2 regions of the Bacillus pfraonensis genome follow, and region 2 is predicted to be linked to the other one. Evidence: a T-box and tRNA genes for the amino acid it is inferred to sense, from the RefSeq annotation. Region 2 holds a T-box; the other holds one or more tRNA genes.
What was found. A T-box is a leader RNA that pairs with one kind of tRNA and senses whether it is charged. The one in region 2 lies ahead of pheS (phenylalanine--tRNA ligase subunit alpha), so its partner is inferred to be a tRNA-Phe.
Positions count from the first base shown of each region.

Region 1: it encodes a tRNA-Phe, which carries the amino acid that the T-box ahead of pheS (phenylalanine--tRNA ligase subunit alpha) is inferred to sense. The anticodon was not compared.

Region 1 covers NZ_JAHCDO010000072.1:3,822-7,198, forward strand. Annotated here, with positions in the region: gene KFD70_RS28525 (RNA polymerase sigma-70 factor) at 19-891, opposite strand; gene KFD70_RS28530 (hypothetical protein) at 1,013-1,186, shown strand; tRNA gene KFD70_RS28535 (tRNA-Glu) at 1,431-1,502, opposite strand; tRNA gene KFD70_RS28540 (tRNA-Ser) at 1,509-1,599, opposite strand; tRNA gene KFD70_RS28545 (tRNA-Asn) at 1,608-1,682, opposite strand; tRNA gene KFD70_RS28550 (tRNA-Ile) at 1,687-1,763, opposite strand; tRNA gene KFD70_RS28555 (tRNA-Gly) at 1,774-1,844, opposite strand; tRNA gene KFD70_RS28560 (tRNA-Lys) at 1,863-1,938, opposite strand; tRNA gene KFD70_RS28565 (tRNA-Thr) at 1,949-2,024, opposite strand; tRNA gene KFD70_RS28570 (tRNA-Phe) at 2,039-2,114, opposite strand; tRNA gene KFD70_RS28575 (tRNA-Asp) at 2,124-2,199, opposite strand; tRNA gene KFD70_RS28580 (tRNA-Met) at 2,203-2,279, opposite strand; tRNA gene KFD70_RS28585 (tRNA-Ser) at 2,305-2,397, opposite strand; tRNA gene KFD70_RS28590 (tRNA-Ile) at 2,414-2,490, opposite strand; tRNA gene KFD70_RS28595 (tRNA-Met) at 2,495-2,571, opposite strand; tRNA gene KFD70_RS28600 (tRNA-Ala) at 2,588-2,660, opposite strand; tRNA gene KFD70_RS28605 (tRNA-Pro) at 2,677-2,750, opposite strand; tRNA gene KFD70_RS28610 (tRNA-Arg) at 2,761-2,834, opposite strand; tRNA gene KFD70_RS28615 (tRNA-Leu) at 2,838-2,926, opposite strand; tRNA gene KFD70_RS28620 (tRNA-Gly) at 2,943-3,017, opposite strand; tRNA gene KFD70_RS28625 (tRNA-Leu) at 3,048-3,128, opposite strand; tRNA gene KFD70_RS28630 (tRNA-His) at 3,153-3,228, opposite strand; tRNA gene KFD70_RS28635 (tRNA-Thr) at 3,238-3,313, opposite strand; tRNA gene KFD70_RS28640 (tRNA-Val) at 3,319-3,377, opposite strand, start outside.
Region 2 covers NZ_JAHCDO010000010.1:70,387-73,763, reverse strand. Annotated here, with positions in the region: gene KFD70_RS11520 (HD domain-containing protein) at 1-164, opposite strand, end outside; gene sspI (small acid-soluble spore protein SspI) at 340-549, opposite strand; gene KFD70_RS11510 (TrmH family RNA methyltransferase) at 664-1,428, shown strand; T-box leader at 1,491-1,720, shown strand; gene pheS (phenylalanine--tRNA ligase subunit alpha) at 1,765-2,799, shown strand; gene pheT (phenylalanine--tRNA ligase subunit beta) at 2,818-3,377, shown strand, end outside.

The DNA.
Region 1 (3,377 bases), on a different contig from region 2:
ATCTCTTTTTTATAAATGCTATAGAACTGGAATATACTTCAACTTATCAGGATTGACTACAATGAAGATTCTTCTAATGGATTCTCCGCTTTCATTCCATTCAAAACATATGGCTTTCTCTGCACGGCCTTTATTCCTTGCTAAAATACCAAATTGACCATTTATTATAGTTGGAAGAAGATCCAATTGGAAAAATCCTCGTGAAACAATAGCCTCCAAAAACGTCTGGATACGCTGTTTACCCAGAATCGGAAATATAGCTGCACGCACTTTACCGCCTCCATCAGTGACAAGGGTTGCATCTGTTGTCAGCAAATTAATAAATTCCTCAAAATTCCCTGTTTCTGCGCCTCTGATAAAGGTATGTATCATTTTTTCTGTATGATCCGATTGTTGTGGATGTACTGGTATTTCGTGTCGTATCTTCTCTTTGCAACGGCTGTAAATCTTTCGGCAATTTGCCTCTGATTTGTTTAAAATCTCCGCTACTTCTCGATAATCGTACCTGAGGGCTTCCCTTAAGACAAATACAGCTCTTTCAATAGGCGTTAAATTCTCTAACAGTACAAGAAATGCATAGGATACTCTTTCGTTTTGAATTATAGTGTCCATAGGATTTAGTTTCATCGTATCTATTTCCGGCTCAGGAAGCCATTCTCCTGTATATACTTCTCTCTTTTTCTGAGCCGATTGCAGTATATTTAAACAATGATTTGTCGTCATCTTAATGAAATAAGCTTTTATATTTCTAATTGATTCCTGGTTCACATGTTGACTTTTAATAAGTATATCCTGCGCAACATCTTCCGCATCACTAACAGAGCCAAGCAAGCGATATGCTACAGAGTAAACTAAAGGCCGATAGGTTCGATACAAGGTTTCAAAATCCATACCATCACTCCATTCTATAGCGTGTTTCAATATCAAAAATATATGATTTGTTATAACTAAAAGATTATCTTTCTGTTACGAAAGGCTTGTATAATTTAAGAAAGTGGAAAGAGGTGATACTATGGAGAATAACATGCGGGAAAGCAAAACAATAGCTAAACCCATTCTTTGGACTATTTCTTTACTTATCGCTACACTATTTGTTTTTGTAACCTCAAGATTATATCCAAATACTGATTTGCGAATTAGCATTGTTTTATTAACTATCATAGATATTGGATTTATAGTCGCTTAATTTTTGGAGTTAAGACAAAAAATGTTAGTATAATGCTATTCAGTGTTATATCTAATGGCATATTTTTTATCCTGTTATCCATTTTTATTTTTTTACTATTAGTTGCCAATGGTATTTCAGAAACGTGAACGTCCCATCCTTACCACCTTGACTCTTTTCTGCACGTACTTGAGGAAGGAGATTTCTATCTGATTACTGTTAAAAATGAAAAAAGAGATAGCAGATTATGCTATCTCTTTAAGTATGACCCGTACGGGATTCGAACCCGTGTTACCGCCGTGAAAGGGCGGTGTCTTAACCACTTGACCAACGGGCCAATTTCTGGCAGAGAAGAAGGGATTCGAACCCTCGCACCGCGTTAGCGATCTACTCCCTTAGCAGGGGAGCCCCTTGAGCCACTTGGGTACTTCTCTATATAATATGGCTCCGCAGGTAGGACTCGAACCTACGACCGATCGGTTAACAGCCGATAGCTCTACCACTGAGCTACTGCGGAATAATGGTGGGCCTAAATGGACTCGAACCATCGACCTCACGCTTATCAGGCGTGCGCTCTAACCAGCTGAGCTATAGGCCCCCAATGGAAAAGCGGGTGAAGAGAATCGAACTCTCGACCAGAGCTTGGAAGGCTCTTGTTTTACCACTAAACTACACCCGCATGAAATTATAAAATAAATGGTGAGCCATGAAGGACTCGAACCTTCGACCCTCTGATTAAAAGTCAGATGCTCTACCAACTGAGCTAATGGCTCATTTTGAAAGTGGTGCCGGCTAGAGGACTTGAACCCCCAACCTACTGATTACAAGTCAGTTGCTCTACCAATTGAGCTAAGCCGGCTTGCTATTTCAAAATGGTGGCTCGGGACGGAATCGAACCGCCGACACGAGGATTTTCAGTCCTCTGCTCTACCGACTGAGCTACCGAGCCTTTATGTAATGGCGGTCCCGACCGGGGTCGAACCGGCGATCTCCTGCGTGACAGGCAGGCATGTTAACCACTACACCACGGGACCATTTGGTTGCGGGGACAGGATTTGAACCTGCGACCTTCGGGTTATGAGCCCGACGAGCTACCAGACTGCTCCACCCCGCGACGATATAATATTCTTTTTAAAAAATGGAGGAGGTAGAGGGATTCGAACCCCCGCGCGACTCTCGCCGCCTGTCGGTTTTCAAGACCGATCCCTTCAGCCAGACTTGGGTATACCTCCAGGTATTTACTTTAAATGGTGGACCTTGTAGGACTCGAACCTACGACCGGACGGTTATGAGCCGTCTGCTCTAACCAGCTGAGCTAAAGGTCCTTTATGGTAGCGGCGGAGGGGATCGAACCCCCGACCTCACGGGTATGAACCGTACGCTCTAGCCAGCTGAGCTACACCGCCATAATAAAGTTATAAGTGGAGCCTAGCGGGATCGAACCGCTGACCTCCTGCGTGCAAGGCAGGCGCTCTCCCAGCTGAGCTAAGGCCCCATAATGTTTAAAACTATCGGGAAGACAGGATTTGAACCTGCGACCCCCTGGTCCCAAACCAGGTGCTCTACCAAGCTGAGCCACTTCCCGTTAATAAAAGCGCGCCCGAGAGGACTCGAACCCCTAACCTTTTGATCCGTAGTCAAACGCTCTATCCAATTGAGCTACGGGCGCATATGGTGCCGAGGGCGGGGGTCGAACCCGCACGGTGGTCACCCACCGCAGGATTTTAAGTCCTGTGCGTCTGCCTGTTCCGCCACCCCGGCATGTCATATTGAAAATTGGAGCGGAAGACGGGATTCGAACCCGCGACCCCAACCTTGGCAAGGTTGTATTCTACCACTGAACTACTTCCGCAAGACATGTTATGAGATATTTTATTAAAAGTGCGGGTGAAGGGAGTCGAACCCCCACGCCAAAGGCGCCAGATCCTAAGTCTGGTGCGTCTGCCAATTCCGCCACACCCGCATGTTATATTTGTTTTAAAAGAAATGGGGCGACTGATGGGAATCGAACCCACGAATGCCGGAGCCACAATCCGGTGCGTTAACCACTTCGCCACAACCGCCATAGTTACTGGTGCCGGCTAGAGGACTTGAACCCCCAACCTACTGATTACAAGTCAGTTGCTCTACCAATTGAGCTAAGCCGGCATAAATGGTGGAGGATGACGGGATCGAACCGCCGACCCCCTGCTTGTAAGGCAGGTGCTCTCCC
Region 2 (3,377 bases):
TGAAGAAAACCAGCCTTTGTTGCCGCATCAACTGAGGCGTGATGTTTTTTAGCTAAGTGAAACGCATGGTAAGCGACGGCGATCGCATGGACCATTCCAGAACGGTTGACATATTTTTGTGTGATATGATGTTGAAAAATTTGTTCAAGCGTAATACGGTGCATAAAACATTCACTCCTTTTATCTATTGATATATATAAAGAAAATCGATAGGTTTAAATGTATTTTGAACATTGTACTCCATCACGCTGTGTTAGTAAAGTAGAAATGTTTAGGAGGAGAGAATTTTTTATGCACATAAAAATCACCCTAGCTCATGCCAAGGTGATTTTTAATTCTTTACTTTTTTAGCCCTTGCTCAAGTGTTTCTAACATTTCATGTTTTCCATTTTCGTCGGCATTTTGCCAAATGACTTCAAATAAAACACCAAGCCCTGGAAGCATTTTTTCTTCACCGCTTTGAATTGCTTCTACAATTGTCTCTTGTAATTCGCCTTGTGTATTTCCTGCAACGTTTGCTAATACGGCGCCGCGTAGATTAAAGTTCATTACTTTCACCTCTTCTTCTGAATTGAAACTGACATTAGTTTTTGTTTTTTTTTATGTAAATATGTATGAAAAATAGGCTATAATGAGAAGACAAGAAGAGAGGGAATACATATTATGAAAAACATTGATTCAGTACAAAATCCGCGCGTAAAGCAGTGGAAAAAGCTGCAGACGAAAAAAGAGCGCGATAAAAAAGGCCTATTCTTTGTAGAAGGATTCCACTTAGTCGAGGAAGCTTTAAAGGCAGGGGTTGTCACAGAACTTATTGTCTCAGATCAGACAGATCTTCCAAAAGATTGGGCGGTTACGGATGTTGAAATGTATATTGTGCCGGAAGCAATTGTAAAAGTACTTCGTGAAACAGAAACGACGCAAGGTGTATTTGCTGTTTGTGAGAAGCATGAGAAAGAAATCGCTCTTACAGATGGGAAATTTTTATTATTAGATGGCCTACAAGACCCAGGTAATTTAGGGACAATTATTCGTACAGCTGATGCAGCTGGTATTCATGCCGTTGTGCTTGGAGAAGGGTGCGTCGATGCTTATAATAGTAAAGTACTTCGTTCTACACAAGGTTCTATCTTCCATTTACCGATTGTAAAAGGGAACTTAGAAGAATGGGTAGATAAGTTACAAGAAAAGAATGTTCCTGTATACGGAACAGCTCTTGAAAACGGAGTTCCATATGGTGAAGTAACGCCGAAAGGAAGTTTTGCATTAATTGTAGGAAACGAAGGAAATGGTGTGCGCCAAGAAATTCTTACAAAATGTGATCAAAACTTGTATATTCCGATTTACGGCGGGGCAGAATCGTTAAATGTTGCGGTTGCTGCAGGGATTTTAACGTATTATTTACAAAGCCCAGTTGCGAACAGGTAAAAAACTTCTTATAATAAGTTGAAGTACATGTTCATAATGAACAGATAATAAAAGTAAAATAATGAAAAACGTTGATAGAGAAGAGTAGCTTGCAAAATCGCCATATAGGGAGAGAGTGCCGTAGACTGAAAGCATTCTTATGGTAGACGGAAGTGAATTCACCTCTGGAGTTGACGCCAGGACCATTGATATGTAAAGGCGTTCCGGTCAAAGCTGACCGTTATAATGAATTGAGTGGGCAGACTTGTTCTGTCAATTTAGGGTGGTACCGCGAATTTACCTCGTCCCTTTTTAGGGAGCGAGGTTTTTTTATTTTTAAAATTAGGAGGGTTCCAAATGGAAGCACGTTTAAAAGAGCTAAAGCAAAAAGCGTTAGAGCTGATTGAAGAAGCGAAAGAGCTAAAGGGCTTAAACGATGTACGCGTAGCGTATTTAGGAAAAAAAGGTCCGATTACAGAAGTATTACGCGGCATGGGAAAATTATCTCCAGAAGAGCGTCCACGTATGGGAGCTTTAGTAAATGAAGTGCGTGAAGCAATTCAAACGCGTTTAGAAGAAAAAATTAACAATATCGAAAAAGCAGTAATCGAAGCAAAATTAGCTTCTGAAACAATTGATGTTACATTACCAGGTCGTCCTGTAGAAACAGGTTGCCACCATCCGTTAACAGCTGTTGTTGAACAAATTGAAGATGTATTTATCGGGATGGGGTATGAAGTAGCTGAAGGAACAGAAGTAGAGAAAGACTATTACAACTTTGAAGCATTAAACTTACCAAAAGATCACCCAGCGCGTGATATGCAAGATACTTTCTACATTACAGAAGAAACATTACTACGCACACATACATCTTCTGTGCAAGCAAGAACAATGGAAAATAATAAAGAAAAAGGTCCAATTAAAATTATTTGCCCAGGTAAAGTGTATCGCCGTGATGATGACGATGCAACGCATTCACACCAGTTCATGCAAATTGAAGGTCTTGTCATCGACAAAAACATTCGCATGAGTGACTTAAAAGGTACACTGCAAGTATTCGTGAAAAAGATGTTCGGTGAAGATCGTGAAATTCGTCTTCGTCCAAGTTTCTTCCCATTCACAGAGCCATCTGTTGAGATGGATATTTCTTGTATGATGTGTCACGGAAAAGGTTGCGGCACATGTAAAGGAACTGGCTGGATTGAAATTTTAGGAGCGGGTATGGTTCATCCGAACGTACTTGAAATGGCTGGCTATGATTCAAAAGAATATCAAGGTTTCGCATTCGGTATGGGTGCAGAGCGTATTGCAATGTTGAAATACGGCGTTGATGACATTCGTCATTTCTATACAAATGATGTACGTTTCTTACAACAATTCAAACGAGCGTAAGGGAAGGAGAGGATAAATATGTTCGTATCATATCGTTGGTTACAAGAGTATGTAGATATTAAAGATGTAACGGCACAAGAACTAGCAGATAAAATCACGAAAAGTGGTATTGAAGTAGAAGGCGTTGAAGTATTAAACAAAGGTGTAAAAGGTGTTGTTGTTGGTCACGTATTGGAATGTGAAAAACACCCAGAAGCTGATAAATTAAGTAAATGTCTGATCGACATCGGTGAAGAAGAACCAGTACAAATTATTTGCGGTGCTCCTAACATTGCAAAAGGATTAAAAGTACCAGTTGCAAAAGTTGGCGCTGTTCTTCCTGGTAACTTCAAAATTAAAAAAGCAAAATTACGCGGGGAAGCTTCTCACGGTATGGTTTGTGCCCTGCAAGAGCTTGGCATTGACGGAAAACTAGTTGCGAAAGAATATGCAGACGGTATCTTTATCTTCCCAAGTGACGCTGAAGTTGGTGCAGATGCGCTTGAAATCTTAAACTTACATGATGAAGTACTAGAACTTGGTTTAACTCCAAACCGTGCGGATTGCTTAAACATGTTAGGTGTTGCATATGAAGTAGC